One region of the Streptomyces sp. NPDC048473 genome, then DNA from elsewhere that is predicted to be linked to it. Evidence: predicted binding sites of a transcription regulator. Region 1 holds the regulator's gene; the other holds the start of a gene.

Region 1 (14,656 bases):
GCCTCGACGTTCCATGCGATGTCGCCCGGCACAGCGGTCCCGGTGAGCCACGCGATGTCACTGCCGGCCGGTGCCGATGCCTGAGTGGACCAGGCGATGTCACCCGACGGGGACGTCTGGGTGAACCATGCAATGTCACCCGGCGTCGACGCCTGAGTGGACCAGGCAATGTCACCCGGCGAGGATGCTGCCCCGCTGCTCCAGGCGATGTCGCTGCCGCTCAGTACCCCGAGTCCCAGGGCCGCGACGAACGAGGCGGCAAGCGCCGAGCGAAGCATTCGCTTATACATAGTCGGCTTCGTCCTCACTTGTGGATTCTTCTCCCCCGCACCTAAGACGATGTCTCACCTGGGCACACGAACACCACTGAGTCGATGCATCATGTTCCTGCATGTTCAGGAACCTGGGGGGTGGAGAATATGGTCACAAGCGATACAAAGCCGACACATCCTCATGGGATCACCGAACTATGCGAAGCGGGAGGCCGTCTGTACGCCAGCGCTTTGCGCTCGGGACGCATTGCCCGAAGTGAGGTGGAACCGGCTCCCTGCCTCATGGACTTCGCCCTGCTGCACCCCGACCCCGACGACCCCGACTGGCTGCGGCCGGTCCCGCCGTCCGCCGCTCTGGCAAAGCGTCTGCACCCCATAGAGCGCGAGATCCAGGAGCGCCGACGGCATTCGGTCCTGCTTGCCGAGTCCTTCGAGCCGTTCATGGACATCAGCGCCCAGGACCCGCCGACCACCCACGCCATCACCGTGCTGGAGGGCGTCAACCGGATCAACGCGGCACTCGATCTCGCCACGGCGGAGTGCCGCTCGGAAGTCCTCACCGTCCAGCCCGGCGGCGGCCGTAGCGAAGATCGCCTCAGCGAAGCCCTGGAACGGGGCCTCTCCGTGGTGGATCGCGGTGTCAGCATTCGCACCCTCTACCAGCACACCGTACGGCACAGCCCCGGCACCTTGGCCTACGCCGAGCGGATGGCCGACGACAACGTGGAGATCCGCACGCTCGAGGAGCTCATCGAGCGGCTCATCATCTTCGACCGCACAGTCGCGTTCATCCCCGCCCAGGACGACCGCCAAGTCGCCCTGGAGCTGCGCCATCCCGGGCTGGTCGAATATCTCGTCAAGGTATTCGAGCAGCTCTGGACCCGTGCGGCTCCGCTCCTGGAAGAGGTCAAGTACAACCCGACACCCGAGGGAATCAGCGGCGTCCAGCGCTCCATCGCCCAACTCCTCGTAGAGGGACATGTCGACGACTCGATCGCCCGCCGTCTCGGCATGAACGTCCGCACCTGCCGCGCGCACGTCGCCAAGCTGTCCGCCGTCCTCGGCAGCAACAGCCGGGCCCAGCTCGGCTACCTGATAGCCCGGTCAGGGATTCTGGAACAGGATCCGGGCTGAAGGGGCCGCAATCGCAAAAGAACAGGGGAGAGCGACCGCGGCCCCGCGCCGGTGTGTGGGTGAACCGGAACAGCACGAGCCTCCCGCGCCGACTGGGCTTTCACCACCGTCATCTTGCTGCACTGCCAGAAGCGGGGGCCCGGATGGGCGAGATGGGGACGAATTCGCGCACTCGGACAGGGACGGCGAGTCGTGTGAGGCAGCACTCCGGCTCCACGCCGAGGCGCTGCGCTCCGGACGGATCGCGCGGACGGCCCTCGAACTGGCGCCTTGCCTCATCGAGTTGGCGCTGGTCCACCCCGATCCCCTGGAGTGTCGGGGACGGTCGAGGAGATGCCCCGACAGCGACGTACAACCAACCCCAGCCCCGGCTCGTCCAACTCCCGGACGCGAACCGCATCGCAGGGAGAAACCCGACATCATGCAGGCAATTCAGGACCACCGGCCCCCATCCCCCACCCGCATACGACCGGGGCGCCGGCTCCACATCCCGGTCGCGCTCGTGGCCGGGGCGGTGCTCGCGCTCGGCTCCGTCGCACCCGCCAGTGCCGACGAGCCGGAGACGGACCAGCTCTGGATCGCGGCGCCGTACGACCTCGTCCTGCCGACCGCGGACGCCGACGGCTCAGCGACCGCCAACACCGTCGACGTACAGCTCGGGCACGACAACACGCACAACTCCGTGACCGGCGGCCGTCTCACGGTCGACGCGTCCGAGCTCGCGGGTGTGGCCGAGGTCAGCTGGCCCTCGACCTGCGCGCCGGCCTCCGACGCCCTCACCGCGATCTGCGACTTCGGGTCCCTGGACGGCGCCCCATACGTCTCCGTCGCCCGAATCGGGCTGCGCGCCACGGCCGGCGCACCCGCCGACGCCACCGGCACCCTGCACTTCACCGCGGCGGCGGACAGCTCCTTCGGCCCCCTCACCGGGTATCCGACGGACACCCAGATCCGCCTCGGCGACGGCCCCGACCTCGGCGTGAGCCAGCTTCCGTACCGCACCGACGTCAAGCCCGGCACCGACCTCGCACAGCCGATCCGCCTGACCAACCACGGCAACCGCACCGCCGACCGCACCCTGTTGACCCTTTTCGCCTCGCACGGCCTGGAGTTCTCGCAGCGCTTCGGCAACTGCACGTACCTGGACGGGGACCCCGTCACCAACAAGAGCGGCGCCACGGCCGTCTGTGTCCTCGACGAGCCCGTCGCCCCGGGGCAGGTGTACGACCTGTCGGCGGCCGGCGCGGTCCGGGCGACGAATGCGGCGCTGTACGAACGGTTCGACTACTCGGTCGACCAGTTCTCCGAGGAGGCGTACGAGCAGGCCCTCTCGGGGCGGCCGTTCGTCCAGGGGACCGGTTCCGACCTCACCGCCACGCCCGTCCCCGCGGCCACCGAGCGGACCGCCGCAGTCGCCGAGCCCGACCTGAACCTCGGCGACAACTACCGCTCCACGCAGATCACGGCCACCAACAAGGCCGATCTGATCGCCCTCGCGAGCGACATCACGTCCGCCGCACCCGGTGACACGGTCACCGCCCGGATCGGCGTGAAGAACCGCGGCCCGGCCTGGGTCGCCTCCCTCGGCGCGGGCGCCTCCGTCGCGACGCTCGACGTCCGCATCCCGGAGGGCGCCACCGTCACCGGCAAGCCCAGCGCCTGCTACGAGACGGGTACGAACCGCTACACCTGCCGGACCCCGATCCTCCTCTGGGAGCAGGCCCGCTCCACGTTCGACTTCACCCTGCATGTCGACCGTCTCGTCGAGGGCGGAGCGCAGGGCTCGGTCGCCACGCTCAACGACGACCCGGAGCTGCGTATCTCGGCATTCGACCCCGAACTGGACAACAACACGGCCGAGTTCACCGTCACCGGCAGCTGATACGCCGTGGGGTGCGGGCGCCGGCCGGCCGATCAGCGCCCGGGCCGTCGAGGCGTCCCGCCCCACGCCGCCAGCAGCTCCTCCCGCTCCGCACGCTTGGGGGTGCGGCCCTGTTGCGTACGCCCCCAGTCGAGCAGCGCGGCAGGCGTGGCCCGGCCGTCAACATACGCATCGAGCAGGTCCTGCGACAGCCGGCACTCTGCGGGGCCGTAGAAGGCGGTGGGCGCGTACACGGTCAATTCCACTTCCTCCGTGGGGGTTTCGACGCGTACGAACATGGCGGGGCCGTCGTCGACCCCGCCGAACGCCGCTGTGATCACGGTGTCCAACAGAAGCCCGGCCGCCCTGCCCACCGAGGACCGGACGGGCGCGCCGACCACCGATACGCGCCGGATGCCGTCCCACGTCCACCGGCCGCCCTGGTCCGCCCCGAGCCCCGTCAGACCCTCCTCGGTGAGCAGCACGCCGGGGCCGGGTTCGTTCGGCGGGGCGCCTATGTGGGCCGCTGTGCCGGTGATCCAGAAGAGGCCGACCATGGACATGCGTGACTCCTGACTGTGCCACCGGGCGGCTCGCCCCGGCCCGGTGCGGTGCGGTGCGGTGGTGAATGAGCGGGGCCGGTGGCAGGCCCCCGCCCGATTGTCGCGAGCCCTGATCGGACGTGGGTCGGGTTTCGGCCGGGGCCCGGGGGCGTGCGCAGGACGGCGGGCGCACGGCGAAGGGCCGGGGAGCCGACCCGTAGGTCGGCTCCCCGGCCCTCAACGAAGCCAATCGTGAGCGAATCGCCCGGCCCCGCGGCCGAACTCGCTCAGTCCTTCGGCCGCTTCGGCCGCCAGACCACCAACGCGCTGGTCTGCTGCACATCCTGATACGGCACCAGATCGCGCCGGTACGAGGCATGCACCTGGGCCTCGCGCTGCTGCATCGCCGCCGCCGCGCCGTCCACGGCCGCCGAGAGTTCGGCGACGCGCTGCTGGAGGGCGGCGACCTGGTTCTCCAGTTCGATGATGCGCTTGATGCCGGCGAGATTGATGCCCTCGTCCTGCGACAGCTGCTGCACGGTACGCAGCAGCTCGATGTCGCGGGCCGAGTAGCGCCTGCCGCGCCCGGCCGTGCGGTCGGGGGAGACCAGGCCGAGGCGGTCGTACTGGCGCAGTGTCTGCGGATGGAGTCCCGAGAGCTGGGCCGCGATCGAGATCACGTACACCGGTGATTCATCGGTCAGTTCGTACGGATTGCGTCGTCGGCCGTCCACCTCAAGCTCCCTTCGCAGCCTGGAACAGCTCCGCCCGCGGATCGTGGCCCGCGGTCGCCTTCCGGTAGGCCTCCAGCGCGTCCCTGGCCTCGGTGCTCAGTTCCCCGGGCACCGTCACCTCGACGGTGACCAGCAGGTCGCCCCGGGTGCCGTCCTTGCGTACGGCGCCCTTGCCGCGGGCGCGCATCGTACGCCCGTTGGGGGTGCCGGCCGGCAGTTTCAGGGTGACCGGCGGACCGCCGAGCGTGGGCACCTTCACCTCGCCGCCGAGCGCCGCCTCCGTGAAGTCGACGGGCACGGTGACCGTGAGGTTGTCGCCCCTGCGGCCGAAGACCGGGTGGGCGTCGACATGGACCACGACGTACAGATCGCCGGCCGGTCCGCCGCGCTCGCCCGGGCCGCCCTTGCCGCGCAGCCGGATCCGCTGGCTGTCCGAGACGCCCGCCGGAATCCTGACCTGCATGGTCCGGGAGGACTTCGCCCGGCCGCTGCCCTTGCAGACATCGCAGGGGTCCTGGGCGATGAGGCCCCGGCCCTTGCAGTCCACGCAGGGGTCGGTGAGCGAGAAGCCGCCGCCGGTGCCGCGCGACACCTGGCCGGTGCCGAGACAGGTCGGGCAGACCCTGGGGGTGCCGTTCTTGTCACCGGTGCCGGAACACGCCTTGCAGGGCGCCTGGCTGGACATCCGCAACGGGACCGTGGCCCCCTCGACCGCCTCGGTGAAGCTGAGCGTCACCTCGGACTCGATGTCCTGGCCGCGGCGCGGCTGCACCCGCGTCCCCGTACCACCGCGGTTGAACAGGCCGCCGAAGACGTCGCCCAGACCGCCGCCGCCGCCGAAACCGCCGGCTCCGCCGCCCTGGCCCCCGCCCTGGGTGCCTCCGAAGAGGTCGCCCAGGTCGAAGTTGAAGTTGCCTCCGGCGCCTCCGGGTCCGGCCCTGAAGCCGCCGTTGCCGAAGAGGGCGCGCGCCTCGTCGTACTCCTTGCGCTTCTTGGAGTCGCCGAGGATGTCATTGGCCTCGGAGATCTCCTTGAAGCGCTCCTCCGCCTTGTCGTCGCCCTTGTTGGCGTCCGGGTGGAACTCACGGGCGAGCTTGCGGTACGCCTTCTTGATCTCGGCGTCGGTGGCGTCCTTGGGGACGCCGAGGACCTTGTAGTAGTCCTTCTCGACGAAGTCCTTCGTGCTCATCGACGTCCCTCCTTCCGGACGATCGGCCATGCGACCGGCCCGCTGGCCGGTCGCATGGCCGGGCGGTGGGCCGCGAGGTGGTCGGACGGAATGTCAGACCTCCTCGGTGCCACCGCTCTCCTCGTCGGTTGCCTTCTCTTCCTTGCCTGCGGCCGGCGCCGCACCCGGCTGGGGTTCGGCCACCGCCACCCGCGCGGGGCGGATGGTGCGCTCGCCGATCCGATACCCCGGCTGCAGGATCGCCACGCAGGTCGTCTCGGTGACATCCGGCGCGTACGAGTGCATCAGGGCTTCATGGATCGTCGGGTCGAAGGGCTCGCCCTCCTTGCCGAACTGCTGCAGGCCCAGCTTGGCAACGACCGTCTCCATTGATTCGGCCACCGACTTGAACCCGCCCACGAGCTCGCCGTGCTCACGGGCCCGGCCGATGTCGTCGAGCACGGGCAGGAGCTCGGACAGGAGACCCGCTACTGCGATCTCCTTGACCGTGGCCCGGTCCCGCTCGACGCGGCGACGGTAGTTCTGGTACTCGGCCTGGAGCCGCTGGAGGTCGCCCGTGCGCTCGTTGAGCGCGGTGCGGACCTGGTCCAGCTGGGCCGTCAGGCCGACTGTCTGTACTGAGTCCCCGGCCGGGGACGCCTCCTCCTCGGAAGAGGAAGGGGCGTCCTTCGGCTCAGCTCCGTCGGGGGTGACGCCGGAGGGGACGTCGGGCTTCTCCTCGAAGCCCGGAGTCTCCTCGGTCACACCGCACCGCCCTTCGCGTCCTTCTCGTCGTCCACGATCTCGGCGTCGACGACGTCGTCGTCGGCCTTGGCCTGCTGGGCGCCCGGCTGCGGGTCACCCTGCGGGCCTCCCTCGGCCTGGGCGTTGGCGTACATCGCCTGGCCCAGCTTCTGGGAGACGGCCGCGACCTTCTCGGTGGCGGTACGGATCTCGGCGGTGTCCTCGCCCTTGAGCTTCTCCTTCAGCTCGGTGAGCGCGGCCTCCACCTCCGTCTTCACGTCACCGGGGACCTTGTCCTCGTTGTCCTTGAGGAACTTCTCCGTCTGGTAGACGAGCTGCTCGCCCTGGTTGCGGGACTCGGCGGCCTCGCGGCGGCGGTGGTCCTCCTCCGCGTACTGCTCGGCCTCCTCACGCATCCGGTTGACCTCGTCCTTCGGCAGCGAGGAGCCGCCGGTGACGGTCATCTTCTGCTCCTTGCCGGTGCCGAGGTCCTTGGCGGCGACGTGCATGATGCCGTTCGCGTCGATGTCGAACGCGACCTCGATCTGCGGGACGCCACGCGGGGCCGGCGGCAGGCCGGTCAGCTCGAACATTCCGAGCTTCTTGTTGTACGCCGCGATCTCGCGCTCGCCCTGGTAGACCTGGATCTGCACGGACGGCTGGTTGTCCTCGGCCGTCGTGAAGATCTCCGAGCGCTTGGTCGGGATCGTGGTGTTGCGCTCGATGAGCTTCGTCATGATGCCGCCCTTGGTCTCGATACCGAGGGACAGCGGGGTGACGTCGAGCAGCAGGACGTCCTTGACCTCGCCCTTGAGGACGCCGGCCTGGAGCGAGGCGCCGATGGCGACGACCTCGTCCGGGTTCACACCCTTGTTGGCGTCCTGGCCACCGGTCAGCTCCTTGACGAGCTCGGCGACGGCCGGCATACGGGTGGAGCCACCGACGAGAACGACGTGGTCGATCTCGGAGAGCTGGATGCCCGCGTCCTTGATGACGTTGTGGAACGGGCTCTTGCAGCGGTCCAGGAGGTCAGCGGTGAGCTGCTGGAACTGCGAGCGCGTGAGCTTCTCGTCCAGGTGCAGCGGACCCTCGGCGGACGCCGTGATGTAGGGCAGGTTGATCGTGGTCTCGGTCGAGGACGAGAGCTCGATCTTCGCCTTCTCCGCGGCCTCGCGCAGACGCTGGAGAGCCATCTTGTCCTTGGACAGGTCCACACCGTGCCCGTTGGCGAACTGCTTCACCAGGTAGTCGACGACGCGCTGGTCCCAGTCGTCACCACCGAGGTGGTTGTCACCGTTGGTGGCCTTCACCTCGACGACGCCGTCGCCGATCTCCAGCAGCGACACGTCGAAGGTGCCGCCACCGAGGTCGAAGACGAGGATCGTCTGGTCGTCCTTGTCGAGGCCGTACGCCAGCGCGGCGGCCGTCGGCTCGTTGACGATACGCAGGACGTTCAGGCCCGCGATCTCGCCGGCCTCCTTCGTCGCCTGACGCTCGGAGTCGTTGAAGTACGCGGGGACGGTGATGACCGCGTCGGTCACCTTCTCGCCCAGGTACGACTCGGCGTCCCGCTTCAGCTTCTGCAGGATGAAGGCGCTCATCTGCTGCGGGTTGAAGCTCTTGCCGTCCAGGTCGATCTTCCAGTCAGTGCCCATGTGGCGCTTGACGGAGCGGATGGTCCTGTCGACGTTGGTCACTGCCTGGCGCTTGGCGACCTCGCCGACCAGCACCTCGCCGTTCTTCGCGAAGGCGACGACGGACGGCGTGGTCCTGGCGCCCTCTGCGTTGGTGATGACGGTGGGCTCGCCGCCTTCGAGAACGCTGACGACGGAGTTAGTCGTGCCCAGGTCGATGCCGACCGCACGTGCCATTTCAATTCCTCCAGCTTGACTACTTGAGTGGAACTGACTCAAGGATGCATGACACCCGTCCCAGTGTCAACAGAGTTGAGTCGAGCAGACTCAACTATCGTGCACGCACCTCGCTTATCGTGCACACACCTCGCTCGCACAAGGAGATCGGGGGCGACACCCGCCCGCCCTGCGGGCCGCGCACCCCGTCCCCATCATCGCGCCATGGGATCGTTCTGTCACAAAATGCCGTGAGCCACGCAAAACCGGCACTCGATCCGCCCGATCCCCAGGCAGGTGCGAACGATGCAGACACAGAGGCCGAGACGGAGACAGGGGCGGAGGCCGGTCCGCATGCCGGTCCGTGTGCGGGCACAGCCTTGGGAGTGGACATGGGAGCGGCTGCGGGAATGGAGGCGGGCGTGGCCGTCGGCCAAGCGCGTACTGGACCTGACCCTCGGCTCGGTCCTGCTGGCCCTGGCCGCCCCCCTGCTCGCCGTGGGCGCCCTCGCCCTCGCGGCGCAGCGGCTCCCCGGCGGCGTACTGACCCGCTCGCCCCGGATCGGTCTGGGCGGCCGCCTCTTCGTACTGCACTCGCTGCGCACCCGGCGGCTGCGGCTGGATCTGCTCTCCCGGCTGCCGCACGTCGTACGGGGGGAGCTCTCCCTGGTCGGTCCGGAGCCCCTGACGCCGGACGACGAGCGGGCCCGGACCCCCGGAGTCTCCGGAGCTGTTGCCGGTACCCCCGGAACCTCCGGCTCCGCCGCCGCGAGACACTGGCGGCAGGAACTGAAACCGGGCCTCACCGGCCTGGCGCAGGTACGCTCCCGCTCCGGAATGCCGTGGGACGAGCCGGCCCTGCTCGACCAGCATTACGCCGAGCACCTCTGGGTGGGACTCGACCTGGCCATCCTGGCGAGAGCCGTACACGCTCCGCTGCGCAGGGCGATCCGCGGACTCACCCGGCGCGGCAAGGCACACCTGAGCGACACAGATCACCGCCGGTGCGGCTACAGCGCGGCGGAATAAGTGGATAGTGTCAGCACAGACTGATTAAGTTACTGCTTAGTAATCGCCAGTATTCGCATGTAGACGCTGGATCCCACCCTCGCAGGCCCGAGGAGCCCCCAAATGCAACTCGCCGCGATCATCGTGTCGCTGGTGCTGACCGTGGTCGGCGTTGCGCTCATCGCCCGAGCTGTCGCGCAGATCTACCGGTTCGTCAAGCTCGGACAGCCGGTCCCGGCAGGCAGCCGCACCGACAACATCAAGCAGCGCACGATCACCCTGGCCAAGGAGTTCCTCGGCCACACCCGGATGAACCGGTGGGGGATCGTCGGCTTCGCGCACTGGTTCGTCGCCATCGGCTTCCTGACGCTGCCGCCGACGCTGCTCCAGGCGTACGGACAGCTCTTCAAAGCCGACTGGGTGCTGCCGATCATCGGTGAATGGCTGCCGTTCGAGATGTACATCGAGTTCATCGGTCTGATGACGACGGTCGGCATCCTCGTGCTGATCGCCATCCGGCTGCTGAACCTGCCCTCCCGGGCCGGCCGCAAGTCGCGTTTCGCGGGCTCCAAGGCCTGGCAGGCGTACTTCGTCGAGTACGTCATCCTCGTCATCGGCCTGGCGATCCTGACCCTGCGCGGCCTTGAGGGCGCGATCCACCACGTCGAGGGCTACGAGGCCGCGTACTTCGTCTCGTACCCCCTGGTCCTGGCGTTCAAGGGTCTCGCGCTCGGCACGCTGCAGAATCTCATCTACTTCACCGCGATGATCAAGATCGGCACCTCGCTGATCTGGATGATCACGGTCTCGCTCAACACCAACATGGGTGTCGCCTGGCACCGCTTCCTCGCCTTCCCGAACATCTGGTTCAAGCGGAACGCGGACGGCGCGGTCGCGCTCGGCGCGCTGCAGCCGATGGCGTCGGGCGGCAAGGAGATCGACTTCGAGGACCCGGGCGAGGACGACATCTTCGGTGTCTCCCAGGTCGAGCAGTTCTCCTGGAAGGGCATCCTCGACTTCTCCACGTGTACGGAGTGCGGTCGCTGCCAGTCGCAGTGCCCGGCCTGGAACACGGGCAAGCCGCTCTCCCCGAAGCTCCTGATCATGTCGCTGCGCGACCACGCGCACGCCAAGGCCCCGTACCTGCTGGCCGGTGGCGGCAAGGACATGGAGGGCAACGAGAGGGCGTCCGAGGAGCAGCTGAAGGACGTCCCGGCCGCGGCTCTGGCGGAGGCCGAGCGCCCGCTCATCGGCACGGTCGAGGAGAACGGCGTCATCGACCCGGACGTGCTGTGGTCCTGCACCACCTGCGGTGCGTGCGTGGAGCAGTGCCCGGTCGACATCGAGCACATCGACCACATCGTCGACATGCGCCGCTACCAGGTGATGATCGAGTCCGCGTTCCCGTCCGAGGCGGGCACGATGCTCAAGAACCTGGAGAAGAAGGGCAACCCCTGGGGGCTTGCCAAGAAGCAGCGCGTCGAGTGGACCAAGGAGGTCGACTTCGAGGTCCCGATCGTCGGCAAGGACGTCGAGGACCTGTCCGAGATCGACTACCTGTACTGGGTCGGCTGCGCCGGCGCTCTCGAAGACCGGGCCAAGAAGACCACCAAGGCCTTCGCGGAACTCCTCCACATCGCGGGCGTCAAGTTCGCGATCATGGGCGGCGACGAGAAGTGCACCGGTGACTCGGCCCGCCGCCTGGGCAACGAGCCGCTGTTCCAGCAGCTCGGCCAGGAGAACGTCGCGATGCTGAACATGGCGTTCGGCGAGGACGACGACGACCCGGAGACGAAGAAGCCGAAGTCGTCGAAGAAGATCGTCGCGACCTGTCCGCACTGCTTCAACACCATCGCGAACGAGTACCCACAGCTCGGCGGCGAGTACGAGGTCATCCACCACACCCAGCTGCTCCAGCACCTCATCGACGAGGGCAAGCTGATCCCGGTGACCCCGGTCGAGGGCCTGATCACGTACCACGACCCGTGCTACCTGGGCCGTCACAACAAGATCTACACCCCGCCGCGCGAGATCATGTCCGCCGTCCCGGGCCTGCGCCAGCAGGAGATGCACCGCCACAAGGAGCGCGGCTTCTGCTGCGGCGCCGGTGGTGCCCGGATGTGGATGGAGGAGCGGATCGGCAAGCGCATCAACAACGAGCGCGTCGACGAAGCTCTGTCGTTGAACCCCGACATCGTCTCCACCGCCTGCCCGTTCTGCCTCGTCATGCTGACCGACTCGGTCAACGGCAAGAAGAACGACGGCAAGGCGAAGGAGTCGGTCCAGGTGGTCGACGTATCGCAGCTGCTGCTGGACTCCGTGAAGACCCCGGCCGACCCGGCCGGCGAGGCGGAGCCGGCGGACGCACCGGAGCCCGAGCCGGTGAAGTAGCTCAGGCTGTCGTGCGACAGAAGCGGCCGGACCTGCCTCGGGGGCAGGACCGGCCGCTTCTGCTTTCCCGTGCGGATACGCATGGGACCAACCCCCCAGGGTTCCCCTAGGGGATGTCACAGCTCGGCCGCAATGGCGGGCAGGTTCCCCAGGCCCTCTCACCGCACCCGCGCGGACCAGGTACGTTCGACGACGTGGCTGGATTCAGGATCGGACGCGGCCGGGACAACCGCACCCCGCAGCAAGCGCAACAGCAACCGCGGCAGCAGCCGTACGGCACACAGGCACCACCGCCGTACGCCCAGCAGCCATGGCCGCCGACGGGAGGCAACGGCGCCCCGCCCCCGTACAACAACGGCAGGCCCAACAGCGGCAGGCCCGACAACGGCAGACACGACGGCGGCTACGGCAACGGCTACAACGGCGGCGGGCACGGCGAGCCGGAGTACTTCGGCGACCCGTACCAGCAGCCCCACCACCCCCACGGGTCTCCCCAGCAAGGCGACCCGTACGCCAACTCCCCCGGCCACACCCAGGCGTTCAGCATCGGCGAGGACCCGTACGGCGACGGCAACACCTACCGCGCCGGCCAGGCCCCCGCCCAGCCCGCAGGTCCGCGGCTGCCGTGGAAGGACCTGCTCACCGGCATCGTGCTGCGCCCGGGACCGACGTTCTGGCAGATGCGCGACTACCCGGTCTGGGGCCCGGCGCTCATCATCACGTTCCTGTACGGCCTGCTCGCCCTCTTCGGCTTCGACCAGGCCCGGGACGACGCGATCCACGCGACGATCTCCACAGCGGTCCCCTACGTCGTCATCACGGGCATCGGCTTCGTCATCGGCGGCCTGGTCCTGGGCGCGGTCACGCACACGCTCGCCCGCCAGCTCGGCGGCGACGGCTCCTGGCAGCCGACCGTGGGCCTCTCCATGCTGATCATGTCGATCACGGACGCACCCCGCCTGATATTCGCGCTCTTCCTCGGCGGCGAGAACTCCCTGGTCCAGGTCCTCGGCTGGATCACCTGGCTGGCCTCGGCCGCGCTCTTCACCTCGATGGTGAGCAAGTCGCACGACCTGCCGTGGCCGAAGGCACTGGGCGCATCCGCGATCCAGCTGATCGCGCTGCTGTCGATCATCAAGCTGGGCACGATCTGACGCTCCTGCCCGCACAGACACAACGGAACCCCTGGGGCACAGACCCCAGGGGTTCTTCCGTCTCTTCGGGCGTCACGCACCACGCACCACGCGTCACGCGTCACGCGTCACGCGTCACGCGTCACGCGTCGAGAACCTGCCCGCTGCGCTGCACGACGGGCTTGTCCACGCTCCACGGGAAGTTGATCCAGCGATCGGTCTTCTTCCACACGTACTCGCACTTCACGAGCGAATGCGACTTCTCGTAGATGACCGCGCTGCGCACCTCGGCAACATGATCGATACAGAAATCGCGCACGAGCTTCAGCGTCTTCCCGGTATCGGCGACGTCGTCGGCGATCAGGACCTTCTTGTCCGAGAAGTCGATGGCATTCGGAACGGGCGCCAGCATGACCGGCATTTCCAGGGTGGTGCCCACCCCGGTATAGAACTCCACGTTCACCAGATGAATGTTCTTGCAGTCCAGGGCATAAGCGAGCCCGCCCGCGACGAATACCCCGCCCCGCGCGATGCTCAGCACGACATCGGGCTCGAATCCGTCGTCGGCCACGGTCTGCGCCAGCTCACGCACGGCATGACCGAACCCCTCGTACGTCAGGTTCTCCCGCACATCATCGTTCATCCGGCATCACACCTGGGTCCGGTGGAAATTCAGGAACGAACGCGACGCGGTCGGCCCGCGCTGGCCCTGGTACCGCGATCCGTACCGCTCGGAGCCGTACGGGAACTCCGAAGGCGAGCTCAGCCGGAACATGCACAGCTGCCCGATCTTCATCCCCGGCCACAGCTTTATCGGCAACGTCGCGAGATTCGACAGCTCCAGGGTCACGTGCCCGGAGAAACCGGGGTCGATGAACCCGGCGGTCGAATGCGTCACAAGACCGAGCCGCCCCAGCGAACTCTTGCCCTCCAGCCGCGACGCAAGATCGTCGGGCAGCGAGATGACCTCGTACGTCGAAGCGAGCACGAACTCACCGGGGTGCAGGATGAACGCCTCGTCCCCGTCCGGCTCGACCATGCGCGTCAGATCGGCCTGCTCGACGGCTGGATCAATATGTGGATAGCGGTGGTTCTCGAACACCCGGAAGTAGCGGTCGAGCCGCACATCGATGCTCGAGGGCTGCACCATCGACACATCGAACGGATCAATGCGTACACGTCCGGCGTCGATCTCGGCCCGGATGTCCTTATCTGAGAGAAGCACGCCCCGAGGATACGCAGAACGCGCGGGCCCGCCCCAATCCGGGACCGCCCCGCGCGCCTGTCACCGCTCCTACCGCTCCTCGAACACCACAGGCACGGCATGCCGCAGCCGCGCACAACGAGGACAGCGAATGAGCCGCCCGGGACCGATCCGCCCGGACCCGAGCTGCTGCATCGGGAACGAAGCGGTAGCGAAAACGTGCCCTTCGGCACAGCGGACGACGGTGCGCTCCACGGAGTCCATCAAGTCCCTTCCCCAACAAGCCTTGGACGAGAAAGCCACATTAGGGGATGAACAGGACGCCACTCCAGGCGGCACTCCGACCACCCACGCTACGCCCTCAACTCCCTCCCATGGCACCCGCATCCACCCTCCCCCACAACAGAAAGGCCCACGGCTCAAACGCCGGGGACCTGGCATGGGGTACAGTGTGGGACGATGCACCGCCGATCAACGGCGCGCTTCGCGGGTGTAGTTTAATGGTAGAACATGAGCTTCCCAAGCTCAGAGCGCGAGTTCGATTCTCGTCACCCGCTCTGCAATGAAGGCCCTGGTCAGCGACCGGGGCCTTGCTTGTTGTCTAGACCATTTAGA
Region 2 (14,656 bases), on a different contig from region 1:
GCTCCGACTATGAGTATCTTCCGCATCGCGGTTCTCCGTTTACGTGTTGAGCTATGCCGGGGTGGCGTCGAGTGCGTGGCCGACGAGGGCCAGTAGCGACTCGACGACGGTGATCCTGTTACGCGCGTCCATGATCACAACAGGCACGTGCGGAGGCACAGTCAGGGCCTCCCGGACATCTTGCGCCTCGAACCCCGGCGTTCCCTCGAAGTGGTTGACGGCGACGATGTACGGCAGGCCGCAGCTCTCGAAGTAGTCGAGTGCGGGGAAGCAGTCGGCGAGCCGCCGGGTGTCGGCGAGCACGACCGCACCGATCGCGCCGCGCACCAGGTCGTCCCACATGAACCAGAAGCGCTGCTGGCCCGGCGTGCCGAACACGTACAGCACGAGGTCGTCGTCGAGCGTGAGCCTGCCGAAGTCCATCGCGACGGTCGTGGTGACCTTGTCGGGTGTCGCGGAGAGATCGTCGGTCTCCTCGCTGGCCTGGGTCATCATCGCTTCGGTCTTCAGCGGGGTGATCTCGGAGACCGACCCCACGAAGGTCGTCTTGCCCACGCCGAAGCCGCCCGCGACCACGATCTTCGTGGCGATGGGGGCCCTGGTGTGGTCCAACTGCCAGGCCTGCAGCGATTCTTCGGTCTGGTCCCTGGCTCCCGGTTGGCGCGGGGTGAAGAGCGGCGACTCAGAGACGGCGGAGTCCATTGAGCACCCTTTCGAGCAGTGCGCGGTCGGGCTGGCCGGTGCCGTGACCGGTCCCGTACACGCGGATCTTTCCCTGGTCGGCCAAGTCGCTGAGCAGCACCCGGACCACGCCGAGCGGCATCTTCAACAGGGCGGAGATCTCCGCGACCGTACGCATCCGGCGGCAGATTTCGACGATGGCCTGGAGCTCCGGCATGACGCGGGTCGCCAGGTTGCCATTGGTCAGCTCGCGGCGCTCCTCGGGCGCTTCGAGCGCGGCGACGAACGTCTCGACGAGCAGGACGTGGCCGAAGCGGGTGCGACCGCCGGTGAGCGAGTACGGGCGGACCCGTGCGGGCCTTCGGTCGGACCCGCGGACGGGGAGCCTGCGGGCGGGTTCAGCAGCGGGCATCACTGGGCGCTCTCCATCGATTTGCGCAGTTCACTGCGGAGTTCGGGGGTGAGTACGTGTCCGGCTCGGCCGACGAAGAGCGCCATGTGGTAGGCGATGACGCCCATGTCGCAGTCCGGGGTGGCGTGCACACCGAGCAGCGAGCCGTCACTGATCGACATGACGAAGACGCTGCCCTCGTCCATGGCGACCATGGTCTGCTTGACGCCGCCACCGTCCATCAGCTTGGCGGCACCGGCGGTGAGGCTGCCGATGCCGGAGACGATGGTGGCCAGGTCGGCGCTGGAGCCCTTGGGGCCGTCCTGCCGGCCGGTGTTCTGAGTGGTCAGATGGCCGGGGTCGGAGGAGAGCAGCATCAGTCCGTCGGACGAGACGACGGTGACCGAGTGGACCCCTGGCACCTCCTCCACCAGATTGCTCAGCAACCAGTGAAGGTTCCGGGCCTCGGTACTCAGCCCGAATGTGCTGGGCGCAGTCAACTGCGTGCCTCCTCGACTGTGTCCCCCGTCTCATCGGTTCGGCCGTCGTTAAGGTCGGCCGGCTCACTGTGCTCGGTAAGTGCGGAGCGCCCGGCGTGTGCGGGGGCCCCGGGGAACGGCTGGGTCGTCGTGGTCTCCGCGATCTCCGCCTCGACGTCCCGGCGGCCGTCCTTCGCACCCTGGTGGAAGCCGCCGAGCCGACGGCGCAGCGCCTCCTTGTCCAGGCTGCCCTTGCGCTCGGCGGTGGGTGCCGTGGTGGGCTTGACGACCTTGGGGGTGCGCTTGGGCAGCCCCTTGTCCGTGATGCGCTCCTGCTGCTGCGCGTGCTGCTCCGGCTGCCGGGGGCCGGGCAGGGCGTCGGCGACGGAGGCGGGCGCGGTGTGCGGCTCCGGGGCGGTGTACGGCGAGGAGGTCGGGACCGGCGCACTGTATGGCTCCGGGGACTCGTCTGCGGTGCGCTCGTGACGGTCGGGGCCGATGGCGTACGGGTCGGGCGCCGTGAACTCGGGGGCGTCCGCGAACTCCGGAACGACCGGGAGCCGGACCTGCATCGTGGTCTCGGCCTCGGTCTCGGCGGCGACCGGAGCCGGTGTGGGGGCGAGAGCGTTGCCCGCCGCGTGCCTGGGCCCGGGCGCGGGCTCGGAAGCGGCGCCGGACTCGCGGATCGTCTGCTCGGCCGCGGCGATCAGCGGGTCGCCGGGCAGGGCGAGCGTACGCCCCGGCAGTGCGTTGGAGTTGGCCTCGGCGACCGACCCCGGCAGGTTCAGCGCGGGGGCGTCCCCGGGGACCTTCACCGGTGGCGGTGTGGCGGCCGGTGGTGCCTTCGGCAGCAGGGCCTGGGGCAGGACGACGACCGCCATGACCCCGCTGCCCTTGTGGTCGCGCAGCTGGACCCGTACGCCGTGGCGCGCGGCCAGCAGGGAGGTGACCTGGAGGCCGAGTCCGGCCCCGTCCGCGCTCTGTTCGCCCGCCTCGAACAAAGTGGGGTCGCCGAGCCGGGTGTTGAGCTCGCCCATCCGTACCGCCGACATCCCGATGCCCTCGTCCTGGACGGAGAGCATCACCTCGCCGGACTCCAGCAGCCAGCCGGAGAGCTGGACATGGGAGTCCGGCGGCGAGAAGGAGGTCGCGTTCTCCAGGAGTTCGGCGACGAGGTGGCTGAGGTCGTCCGCGGCGAAACCGGCGATCTGGGCGTGCGGCGGCAGGGACTGGATGGTGACCCGCTCGTACCGTTCGATCTCCGAGACGGCCGCGCGCAGCACGTCGACCAGCGGGATCGGGCCCGCGTGCCCGTGGCCGTGCTCGGCGCCCGCGAGGACCAGCATGTTCTCGCTGTGGCGGCGCATGACCGTGGCCATGTGGTCGAGCTTGAAGAGGGTGGCCAGCCGCTCCGGGTCGTGCTCCCGCTCCTCCAGGCTCTCGATGACACCGAGCTGGCGCTCGACGAGGCCGAGGGTGCGCAGCGAGAGGTTGACGAAGGTGTGGTGGACCGTGTTCTTCAGCCGCTCCAGCTGGGCGGTGAGGTCGGAGGCCACGACCTGGAGTTCGGCGCGCTGGACGGTGAGGGCCTCGCGTCCGGTGATCAGCTCGGCGCGCTCGGTCTGCAGGCTCTCGAAGCGGCCGTTGAACTCGTGGAGCAGTCCGTGCAGCTTGCCGTGCAGGGCGTTGATGGACCGTACGACCTGGGCGAACTCGTCGTTGCGGCCCGTGTAGCGGACCGGTTCGGCGGTGGCGGGCTCCGCGGCGAGGCGGGCGGCACCGATCCGCAGGACGGCGAGCGGCTGGGTGAGGGTGCGGGCCACGGCGGTGGAGACGCCGACGGCGATCAGCAGACAGCCGCCGAGCAGCGCGATCCGCAGTTCGAGCGCGGTGACGTCGTCGTCGCGCAGCTGCTCCAGGCGCTGGACCTGTGCGGTGCCGAGGGCGGACTCGACGCCCCGCATCCGGTCGATCCGGGCGGAGAGTGCCGCCTCGACCCTCTTGCTGCTGGCCTTCTGGTCGGAGTCCGACAGTTCGGGGCGGTCCGTGAGGGAGTTGAGGTACTTCTCCGCGCTGTTGACCTCGGGCCCGGTGACGGTGGACGACAGCTTGTCGCGGGCGGTGGAGCCCGCGGCCTGGTCGAAGTCGGCGAGCGAGGAGAGCTCGCGGACTCGGGCCTGCTGGGCGGCGGCGCTCAGCTCGTCACGGGTGCGGTCGTCCTTGCTGCTGCCCTCGTCCTGGGTCTGGACGGGCAGACCGGTGATCGGGTCGATCTGTGGGGTCGTGACCTTGCGGGGTACGGACAGTGCGGCGATCAGCAGCCCGCGGGTGGCGGAGGCCTGGTCGGTGGCCCGGCCGAGGGCGAGCGGGGCGCGGGTGGACTCGGCGGCGCGCGGCGGGGTCTTCTCGGCGAGCTCGTCGGCGAGGTCGTGGAGCTTGGCGATGACCTCGGAGTACGCCTGATGGGCCGCCAGCGCGGTGCCCTTGCCGCTGAGCGCGTCGCGGCGCAGGGAGGGGATGGTGGAGAGGTCACGGCGCAGTGCGGCCGGGGCCGCGCCCCTGATCTCGTCCACCTGCTGGTCGACGCGGGCGCTCCGGCTGCCGGGGTCGCCCTTGCCTTCCGCCGCCGGGCCGGACCTCTCGTCACGGCCGGCCGCGATGTAGGCGGTGACCTCGTCACGCTCGTCCGCGAGGGCGTGGGCGAGCGCGATGGCCTGCTGGTTCAGCTCCGCGAGGGTGACCAGCTGCTGCGACTCGTTCAGGTCGGAGGAAGCACTGAGGGCCGCGGGTGCGCCCGCGGCAATGACGGTGATGCCGACGACCGCGACGCCGGCGACCAGCCGGTTGCGTACGCGCCCGGTACGCCGGGGGCTCTCGCTCTCGGCCGGTGCCGGAGGCGTCCCCCCGGAACCGCTGTGCTTGCTGCCCTTGCTCCGAGGCCGCTTCTTCTGCACCGGTGCTCGCATTCTTGACTCGTCCGCCCTTGAAGCAGAGGTGACGCACGGTCACATGTGAACAAGCGCCCCGACCCCTGGTACGGCTTCCGACCATTCCAGTGCTTTTGAGAGGGGGGCGCGCATCAACCACTCCGCCACCTGAACGAGTGAACATCACTCCGGAGTTGACGAACAAGTCTCCCCCCGGGGCGCATCCGGCACACCTGGACCTTCGGCTGGAACTTCCGCCCAGGCTTTGGCAGGATGCCCGCCCGCACGCAGCGCGGAGCCTTTCCTTCCGCTCCGGGGCGTCCATCTGACCTGCTGGTACAGGCCAATCTCGGGCAGTGCAGGGCTCGTGAAGGCGTCGTGCAGACTGGCGGTATGCGAATTGAACTCGCCACCGCCGCCGGCAGCGCCGAACGACCGAACGAGGACTGGGCCGCCACTGCCCTGCCCGCTTCCGGCCGGGGTGGGACGCTGGTCCTGCTCGACGGAGTGACTCCGCCGCAGGGTGACGACGGTTGTGTGCACTCGGTGCCCTGGTTCACCGCACGGCTGGGCGGCTCGCTGGTCGAACTGTCGGGTTCGCGACGGGATCTGACCCTCCAGGAGATCCTGGCCGAATCCATCCGGCACACCGCCGATACGCACCGTTCCCTGTGTGACCTTTCTCACGTGAGGACACCGCAGGCGACGGTCGTCCTGGCGCGCTGGGACGAACACGAGATCGAGCACTTGGTGCTCTCCGACTCCGTGCTGCTGTTCGAGGCACCGGACGGAACCGTGCGTCCCCTCCTCGACGACCGGCTGGACCGCCTGCCGCCGGGCTCGCTGGCCAGCGAAGCGATCGCCGACGCGCAGGTACGGAACAAGGAGGGCGGCTTCTTCACCGCCGCCGCCGACCCCTCCGTGGCGGCCCGCGCGGTCATCGGGCGCACCCCGCTCCGCCAGGTGCGGGCGCTGGCCGCGATGACCGACGGAGCGGCCCGCTGGACCGAGATGTTCCGCGAGGGCGACTGGGCGGACTGCCTCGGAGTGCTCCACAAGGAAGGCACACAGGGGCTGATCGACCGCGTCCGGGCACTGGAGGACGCGGACACGGAGCGTACGTATCTGCGCCGCAGCAAGCCTCATGACGACGCGACGGCGGTCTACGCGGTGCTGTGACGGCACACCGGGGAAGCCGGGGCGGGGAAACCGGGCCGGGGCGGGGTGTCAGTCCTCGGCACGGGCGTTCAAGTGGTGCAGCAGCCGGGCCAGTTCGGCCACCTCTGCCCGGTCCCAGTCGGCGAGCTTGCGCACATAGCGGTCGCGTCGGGCATCGCGGACGCTTCGATAGCGGACCAGGCCCTCGGCGGTGAGGTGGACGAGGGAGGCCCGGCCGTCGGCCGGATCGGGCTCGCGCGCCACCAGTCCGAGGTTCTCCAGGGCGCGCAGTTGACGGCTCATGGTCGCCTTGCCGACCCCGAAGTAGGCCGCGAGATCGGTGGCCCGCTGCTGCCCGGCCGACTCCAGCCGTACGAGAAGTCCGTATGCGGCGGCCTCCAGCTCGGGGTGGACCTCGCGCGCCATCTCCCCGGAGTTGGCCCGCGCCCGGCGCAGAAAGACGGCCAACTCCCGCTCCAGGGCAAGGAATGCGTGGTCCACACCACTTTCTCCGGTCGCGCCGGGTTCACTACCGCTTTCGCTCCCGTGCACGTCAACACCCCTCATGAGCTTTCCTGCCGCTGAAAGTTTCTTTCGCCGCCGGTCATCGCCGCAGCTCGGCCAGTATTTCGCAGGCGTAGACCAACGGCAGCGCCCGGGCCCCCTTCCGTAGCGCGGGTCTACGTGCGTAGCGTCATGCATGGCATGTCCACACCATGACCTGCCGGCAGGGGTTCGCCCGGCGTCCCCCTGGGATCAGCACGTCCCCCCACCAAGGCCTCGGAGGCACTCACATGCCGGTGCTCAGATCCAGATCCAAAACCTCCCGTCGCTCGCGCTTCGCCGCGGCCGGAACCCTGCTCGCAGCCCTCTCCCTCCTCCTCACCCTGCCCGGCGCGGCGAGCGCCGCGGGCACCCACGACACCGCCGCCGCGGCCAAGAAGCCCGCGCGCGGCACGGCCACGATGGGCATGGGCGTCATCGCCCACGACGGCCAGGGCGGACTGCCGCGCGACACCCGGGCCGCCCAGACCGAAGGCGTGGACGTCGCCAGCTACCAGGGCAACGTCGACTGGGCGACCCTCTGGAACAGCGGCGTGAGGTGGGCCTACACCAAGGCCACCGAGGGCACGTACTACACGAACCCGTACTTCGCCCAGCAGTACAACGGTTCGTACAACGTCGGCATGATCCGGGGTGCGTACCACTTCGCCACCCCGGACACCACGAGCGGCGCCACCCAGGCCAATTACTTCGTGGACCACGGGGGCGGCTGGTCGAAGGACGGCAGGACACTGCCCGGCGTCCTCGACATCGAGTGGAACCCGTACGGCGACCAGTGCTTCGGCAAGACCGCGGCCGGCATGGTCTCCTGGATCCGCGACTTCGTGAACACCTACAAGGCGCGCACCGGACGCGACGCGGTCATCTACACCGCGACCAGCTGGTGGCAGACCTGCACCGGGAACAACGCGAGCTTCGGCGCCACCAACCCGCTGTGGGTGGCCCGCTACAACACCACGGTCGGCGAACTCCCGGCCGGCTGGAGCTACTACACGATCTGGCAGTACACCTCGTCCGGCCCCTACGTCGGCGACCACAACCACTTCAACGGCGCCCTCGACCGCGTACAGGCTCTCGCCAACGGCTGAGCCGGCCCCGCCGCCGCACCCGCCCGGTCCGACGCTTCGCACAGCAGAGCCCCCGGTGACCCACCCAGTCGCCGGGGGCTCTGCCCTGTTCCCACCCCTGACCAGGCATTTCACCCTCCGAGCCGACAACGAAGGTCCTCTATGCACCCGGTGTATACGCCATGTGTATAGTCCTTCTCTGCCGCACGCCGTGCGCCCTGTTCAGCTACGGAGGAGTGACCCGCGTTGTCCATCAAGACGAAGTCGATCGGTACAGGGTTGGCCGCAGCCCTTGTGACGGCACTCACTCTGACGCTGAGCGGCTGCTCCATGCAGACCACCGCGCCGGCCTCCGCGCGCGGCGACGCGGGCTCCGACTCCAAGGGTTCCTTCGGCCCGGTGGACTGCCGCAAGGCGAAGTGCATAGCCCTGACCTTCGACGCGGGACCGGGTGAGGACACACCGCATCTGCTGGACATCCTCAAGGAGAAGAAGGTGCACGCGACCTTCTTCCTGCTGGGCAAGAACCACGTCAAGCAGCACCCCGACACCGTGCGCAGGCTCGCCGCCGAGGGGCACGAAGTGGCCAACCACACCTGGTCCCACGAGATCCTGACGGACAAGAAGCCCGCCGAGATACGCGCCGAGCTGGAGAAGACGCAGGACGCGATAGCGGAGATCACCGGCAAGAAGCCGCGCCTGATGCGCCCGCCGCAGGGCCGTACCGACGACACCGTCTCGGACATCAGCAAGGACCTGGGGCTCTCCCAGATCCTGTGGAGCGCGACCGCCAAGGACTATTCCACGACCGACTCGGCGCTGATCAAGAAGCGCATCCTGGACCAGGCGAGCCGGGACGGCATCATCCTGCTGCACGACATCTACAAGGGGACGGTGCCCGCCGTGCCGGGCATCATCGACGCGCTGAAGAAGCAGGGCTACACCTTCGTCACGGTCCCGCAGCTGATGGCGCCCGCCGAGCCGGTCCCGGGGACCATCTACCGCCCCTGAGCCGTGCGGCCCGAAAGGCGAGGCCCCGGCGTACGCGGAGCGGCCGATACGCGAGAACCTCCGTCGCACGCGGAACGGCCTACGCATGAGAACCTCCGTCGCACGCGGAACGGCCCGCCCGCCCGTTGCCGGGAGGGCGGGCCGTCCGTACCGGTCGCGCACGTGGTGCCACGCCCGTCACGCCATGGCGCCTACGCCGCGGCCGGGATCCTCTCCTCGGGCCTGGCCGCGGAGGCCGGCGCGAGGGCGATCTCCAGCACCTGGCGCACGTCCGTCACCGGGTGGACCTCCAGAGTGTCCAGGACCTCGGCCGGAACATCGTCCAGGTCGGCCTCGTTCCGCTTCGGGATCACCACGGTGGTGATCCCGGCCCGGTGCGCGGCCAGCAGCTTCTGTTTCAGACCGCCGATCGGCAGCACCCGCCCGGTCAGCGAGACCTCACCGGTCATCGCCACATCCGTACGGACCAGCCGTCCGGAGAGCAGCGAGGCCAGCGCCGTCGTCATGGTGATGCCGGCGCTCGGGCCGTCCTTGGGGACCGCGCCCGCCGGGAAGTGGATGTGCACGCCGCGGTCCTTCAGGTCCGCGACCGGCAGCTCCAGTTCCGCGCCGTGCGACCGCAGGAAGCTCAGCGCGATCTGCGCGGACTCCTTCATGACGTCGCCGAGCTGACCGGTGAGGGTCAGTCCGGACGCCCCGGTCTCCGGATCGGCCAGCGACGCCTCCACGAACAGCACGTCACCACCGGCGCCGGTCACCGCGAGTCCGGTGGCCACGCCCGGCACCGAGGTGCGGCGCTCGGCCGGGTCCTGGGCGGACTCGGGGACGTGGTGCGGCCGGCCGATCAGAGCGCGCAGATCCGCTTCGGCGACTGTGAACGGGAGCTCCCGGTCGCCCAGTTCGTGCTGGGCCGCGACCTTGCGGAGCAACCGGGCGACGGCCCGCTCCAGGTTCCGTACGCCCGCTTCACGGGTGTACTCGCCGGCCAGCTTGCGCAGCGCGGACTCGTCGAGCGCCACCTCGTCCTTCTCCAGACCGGCCCGCTCCAGCTGGCGCGGGAGCAGGTGGTCACGGGCGATGACGACCTTCTCGTCCTCGGTGTAGCCGTCGAGCCTGACCAGCTCCATGCGGTCGAGCAGGGCCTCCGGGATGGCTTCCAGGACATTGGCGGTGGCCAGGAAGACGACATCGCTGAGGTCGAGTTCGACCTCCAGGTAGTGGTCGCGGAAGGTGTGGTTCTGCGCCGGGTCGAGGACTTCGAGAAGGGCGGCGGCCGGGTCGCCCCGGAAGTCGGAGCCGACCTTGTCGATCTCGTCGAGCAGGACGACCGGGTTCATCGAACCGGCCTCCTTGATGGCCCGGACGATACGTCCCGGCAGAGCACCGACGTACGTACGCCGGTGGCCGCGGATCTCCGCCTCGTCCCGTACACCGCCGAGCGCGACGCGGACGAACTTGCGCCCCATGGCATGCGCGACGGATTCACCGAGCGAGGTCTTGCCCACGCCCGGAGGACCCACCAGCGCCAGCACGGCACCGCCGCGCCGCCCGCCGACGACGCCGAGACCGCGCTCGGAACGCCGCTTGCGTACCGCCAGGTACTCGGTGATCCGCTCCTTCACGTCCTGCAGGCCCGCGTGCTCGGCGTCGAGGATCTCCTGGGCGCCGCGGATGTCGTACGCGTCCTCGGTCCGCTCGGTCCACGGCAGTTCGAGGACGGTGTCGAGCCAGGTCCTGATCCAGGAGCCCTCGGGGCTCTGGTCGGAGGAACGCTCCAGCTTGTCGACCTCCTTGAGCGCGGCCGCGCGGACGTGCTCGGGAAGATCGGCGGCCTCTACGCGGGCCCGGTAGTCGTCGGACTCGTCTGCGCCGGAACCAGGACCGCCGTTGAGCTCGGACAGTTCCTTGCGTACGGCTTCGAGCTGGCGCCGCAGCAGGAATTCACGCTGCTGCTTGTCGACGCCCTCCTGGACGTCCTTGGCGATGGACTCGGCGACGTCCTGCTCGGCGAGGTGTTCGCCGAGCCACTGGATGGCGAGCTTCAGCCGGGCGACCGCGTCCACGGTCTCCAGGAGCTGCACCTTCTGGGCAGTGGTGAGGAAGGGTGAGTAACCGGAATTGTCGGCGAGCGCGGAGATGTCCTCGATCTGCTGGACCCGGTCCACGACCTGCCAGGCGCCGCGCTTCTTCAGCCAGCTGGTGGCGAGTGCCTTGTACTCCTTGACCAGCTCGGCGGCGGCTCCGGGGAGCGGATCGGGGACGACCGCGTCGACCCGTGTCCCCTCCACCCAGAGCGCTCCACCCGGTCCGCTGGTCCCGGCCCCGATCCGCACCCGGCCACGGCCGCGGATGAGCGCGCCCGGATCCCCGTCCGAAAGCCGTCCGACCTGCTCGACGGTGCCGATGACACCGGTGCCGGTGTACGTCCCGTCGATCCGCGGCACAAGAAGCACCTCGGGCTTGCCGCCGCCCTCGCGGGCTGCGGCCTGTGCGGCTTCCACGGCGGCGCGCACATCGGTGTCGGACAGGTCCAGAGGCACCACCATCCCGGGCAGCACGACCTCGTCGTCGAGCGGCAGCACGGGCAGGGCGAGCGGAGTGACCGCATTGGAATCGGTAGCCATGATCTCCCCTTCAGCAGTCAAGTTGAGTTATGCAGACTCAATGCTCCTGAGCCGCCCATTGTTCCCCGGGGTTTGTTCGCTGTGAGCGATCGGCTGAATGCGCTCGTTTCCGCAGGACCGGTCAGGCCCTTTCTGTAGCGGAGAACTCCGGATGCGTCCGCTTTAATCCGGCGACGTTCCTGGCCGAGAAAAACCATTTGCCACCGCTCGTACTGTCTTCTCGTGACAGACATCGACGGCTTGCTCGCGGCCTATGACGAGCAGATGCGTGGTGCCCCGCCCAACCCTCCGACCGGGGTCACGCACGAGTGGGAGGGCCCGCTGCTGCGGATCGTCGGCCAGTTCCGCGGCTTCGTGAGCGGTCCGCGCGATGTCGGCGTGAGCGGCGCGGAGCTCGACCGGCTGATCGCCCGGCAGCGCGACTACTTCGCCGCTCGTGGCGAGGCGGTGGAGTGGAAGACCCGCGGGCACGACCGGCCGGCCGATCTCACCGACCGGCTGCGTGCGGCGGGCTTCGTCGCCGAGGAGCAGGAGTCGGTCCTGATCGGCCGGGCCGACGAGATGGCGGCCGAGCCGGTCCTGCCGGACGGCGTCGTCCTGCGTCAGGTCACCGCGGACGCCGACATGCACCGTATCGCCGCGATGGAGTCGTCCGTCTGGGGACAGGACTGGAGCTGGCTCGGCGAAGACCTGATCGCGCGCGTCTCGGCCGCACCTGAGGAGATCGCCGTCCTGGTCGCCGAGGCCGACGGCGAAGTGGTCTCGGCGGCCTGGCTGGTCTTCCGTGCCGGAACCGAATTCGCCGGTCTGTGGGGCGGTTCGACGCTCTCCGCGTGGCGGGGCCGGGGGATCTACCGCGCCCTGGTCTCCGCGCGTGCCTCGCTCGCCGCCGCCCGCGGCGTCAGGTTCCTCCAGGTGGACGCCTCCGACGACAGCGCCCCGATCCTGCGGCGACTGGGCTTCCACCTCGTGACGACCACCACGCCCTATGTGTGGTCACCGCCGGGGCCCTGACGGCGGCACGGTGGCATCGGACCGGCCGATGCCCCGACGCCCGGCCCACCTGCGAAAGAACCGCCCGGCCCACCGGCGAAAACCAGTCGTCAGCCGGGCGGAACACCGGACAGAGTGCCGGTATGAACGACGACCGAGGGCTGAACCAGGACGGCACCATCCGGCGGGAGGGCTCGCTGAGCCGGGTGCCGGCGGTGTTCGCCCCCGTGGTGGAGGCGGCCCGCGCCCGGATCGCCGAAGCCTTCGACGGCGCGCGGCTGCACAGCGCGTACGTCTACGGCAGCATTCCGCGCGGCACGGCCGTTCCCGGTGTCTCCGATCTGGACCTGCTGCTCGCGCTGCGTACCGGGCCCACCGAAGCCGACGAGGCGGCGGCCCGTGCCGTCGAGGCCGGGCTGGACGCCTCGTTCGGCCAGATCGACGGCGTCGGCATCCTGTTGTCCGGCGCCGACACCCTCACCAGCGAACTCGAACGCAACGACCTCGGCTTCTTCCTCGCCTGTCTCTGCACCCCGCTGCTGGGCGAGGACCTCGCCGTACAGCTGCCGCGCTACCGCCCCACCCCGCTGCTCGCCCGTGAGACCAACGGGGACCTCCACCTCTCGCTCCCCCGCTGGCGACGGAGGGCCGCCGAAGCCACCACGGACGCCGAACGCCGAAACCTCAGCCGCGGCGCCGCCCGCCGTATCGTCCGGTCGGGCTTCACCCTGGTCATGCCGCAGTGGGGCGGCTGGACCAGCGATCTGGCCGAGTCCGCCGAGGTGTTCGCCCGCTACTACCCGGACCGTCCGGAGCGGATCGAGCAGATGCGGGTGGCCGCACGCACGGGCCGCACCCCCTCCACCGACCCGGCCGTCCTCGCGATGCTCATCGACGATCTGGCGCCCTGGCTGGCAGCCGAGTACCTCGCGGTGCACGGCGAGAAGACCCCACGCCCCTGACCACCGCCCCTTTGACCGCACCGGCCCGGCGCAGCAGCGGCCAGCAGGCCACGCCCAGCAGCAGCGCCAGCAGATGGCCCCAGTTGGTGAGGGGGTCGTCGAGGTCGAGCAGATCGTGCAGCAGCATCGCACCGACTCCGCCGAGCACCAGCACCCGCAGCCACGGCGTGAGCAGCCCGGCGAGCGCACCCACGCTCGCCATCAGCCCGAAGCTGATGCCGTAGTCGAGCCGGTGCAGCGAGGACTCCGGCAGATGCCCGGCCACCACGGACAGCCCGACCGGGATCTCCGTGGCGAGCGTCGCCACGACATGACCGAGCAGGAACACCCCGGCGGTGCGCCACCCCCCGATGCGGCGTTCCAGGGCGGTCAGCACGAGAGCGAAGCCGAAGACGTACGGGGAGGTGAGCCCGCCGACGACCCACAGGGCACTGGCGGCCAGGACGAGAAGCGGGGTCTCGCCGAGATGCGCGACGTCCGTGCTCGATTCGCGCAGCACCGCGGAGACGGTGTCCGGATCGGCGTACTCCATGAAAAGGGACGTGGCGACGAGCACCATCAGATACCCGAACGTGAACGGGGTACCGGTGGGCGTCGGCAGCAGCCGCAGCCACCGGCGGGCCTTCCGGTCCGCCTTCCGAGCCGGAGGGGCGGCGGCCTGCTCCGTATGGCGCTGACGCGGAATGGCGTCGAGCAGCGGCGCCGCGAGCTCTTCTTCGCGAGCCGCCCTGTCCGTACCCTGATGCACCGCGCGAGGCCCCTTTCCGTACAAGCCCCCCGAAGCAACGTCCTACCCTCCGTGATCGTCCCCCACGTCGTCTATGGCGTGAGCCACATATGAACCGAGTCGGGTCCGGTGCCCGATAGAGGGGTGTGAGCCTGTTGCGCCCCTCGGGGGAGGACCGAAATGACGACAACGCCCTGCTGCGTGCCGTCGCACAGGGGGATACGGCGGCCCTGGCGACGCTCTACGACCGGCACGCCGGCTGGCTGCTCGCCCGGCTGAGCAGGCGGTGCGCGGATGCCGAGACCGTACGGGAAGTCCTTCAGGACACGTTCGTGACGGCCTGGCGCTCCGCCGGATCGCACCGCGGTGCGCAGATCGGCGGCTGGCTGTGGGTGATCGCCTCGCGCCGGCTGGTGGACGCGCAGCGGGTCCACGCCCGCACCGATCTCGCCGCACAGGCCGAGCGGGCCGGGAGCAAGGAGTGGGCAGCCGCCGCGCCTTCCGCCGAGGAGCGGGTGCTCGCCGGTCTGGAGTACGGGGATGTGGGCGCCGCACTCGACCGGATCTCGCCGGAGCTGCGGGAGGTCCTGCGCGCGACGGTCATCGACGGGCTGACGACCCGCGAAACGGCTCGGCTCCTCGGCATACCGGAAGGCACGGTCAAGACCCGGGCGATGCGGGCCAGACGTGAGCTGCGCGCCGCGCTGGAACTGCTGGCGCCGGAAGCCGGTCCGCTGGGAGGCATTGCGTGAGGGGAGGCAACGGCATGAGGGGAGGCAACGGCATGGGGGGAGGCGACGGCATGCCCCACTGGCACGTGGGCGGAGAACTGGCCGAGCGGTACGCCGCCGGTTCCGTGGCGGAGACGGACGCCTGGTCCCTGGAGAAGCACGTGGAGACGTGCGGGGCGTGCGCGGCGCGGGTCTCGGCGGCGGTACGGGCACGGCGGGAGGCGGCGGCGCTGCTGGACGGGGTGCGGGCCGGAGTGCTGGCCGCGGTGGCGGCGGAAGGGTCGCCGGAGAGCGAGCCCGTCCGGAGCGACCGGGTCCGCTTCCTCGCGTCCGCAACCGGG

Evidence for each region. The regulator HspR, encoded in region 1, represses chaperone genes until heat shock. The targets are predictions, from matches to a motif close to TTGAGNNNNNNNNNCTCAA.
Region 2: the regulator HspR is predicted to act here: its motif matches at 10,925-10,943, upstream of lon (endopeptidase La).

The regions. Positions count from the first base shown of each region.
Region 1 covers NZ_JBICXE010000024.1:1,958-16,613, reverse strand. The annotation lists gene ACGFU7_RS30680 (hypothetical protein) at 1-278, opposite strand, end outside; gene ACGFU7_RS30675 (helix-turn-helix transcriptional regulator) at 420-1,406, shown strand; gene ACGFU7_RS30670 (hypothetical protein) at 1,828-3,288, shown strand; gene ACGFU7_RS30665 (hypothetical protein) at 3,321-3,830, opposite strand; gene ACGFU7_RS30660 (heat shock protein transcriptional repressor HspR) at 4,097-4,543, opposite strand; gene dnaJ (molecular chaperone DnaJ) at 4,545-5,732, opposite strand; gene grpE (nucleotide exchange factor GrpE) at 5,826-6,476, opposite strand; gene dnaK (molecular chaperone DnaK) at 6,473-8,326, opposite strand; gene ACGFU7_RS30640 (sugar transferase) at 8,660-9,334, shown strand; gene ACGFU7_RS30635 ((Fe-S)-binding protein) at 9,437-11,704, shown strand; gene ACGFU7_RS30630 (YIP1 family protein) at 11,899-12,858, shown strand; gene ACGFU7_RS30625 (phosphoribosyltransferase) at 12,980-13,480, opposite strand; gene dcd (dCTP deaminase) at 13,487-14,062, opposite strand; tRNA gene ACGFU7_RS30615 (tRNA-Gly) at 14,528-14,598, shown strand.
Region 2 covers NZ_JBICXE010000005.1:250,024-264,679, forward strand. The annotation lists gene ACGFU7_RS11600 (styrene monooxygenase/indole monooxygenase family protein) at 1-26, opposite strand, end outside; gene ACGFU7_RS11605 (ATP/GTP-binding protein) at 52-702, opposite strand; gene ACGFU7_RS11610 (DUF742 domain-containing protein) at 683-1,093, opposite strand; gene ACGFU7_RS11615 (roadblock/LC7 domain-containing protein) at 1,093-1,572, opposite strand; gene ACGFU7_RS11620 (nitrate- and nitrite sensing domain-containing protein) at 1,569-4,505, opposite strand; gene ACGFU7_RS11625 (protein phosphatase 2C domain-containing protein) at 4,872-5,657, shown strand; gene ACGFU7_RS11630 (MarR family winged helix-turn-helix transcriptional regulator) at 5,706-6,203, opposite strand; gene ACGFU7_RS11635 (lysozyme) at 6,431-7,288, shown strand; gene ACGFU7_RS11640 (polysaccharide deacetylase family protein) at 7,598-8,278, shown strand; gene lon (endopeptidase La) at 8,470-10,902, opposite strand; gene ACGFU7_RS11650 (GNAT family N-acetyltransferase) at 11,125-11,916, shown strand; gene ACGFU7_RS11655 (nucleotidyltransferase) at 12,039-12,857, shown strand; gene ACGFU7_RS11660 (rhomboid-like protein) at 12,784-13,605, opposite strand; gene ACGFU7_RS11665 (RNA polymerase sigma factor) at 13,731-14,336, shown strand; gene ACGFU7_RS11670 (zf-HC2 domain-containing protein) at 14,387-14,656, shown strand, end outside.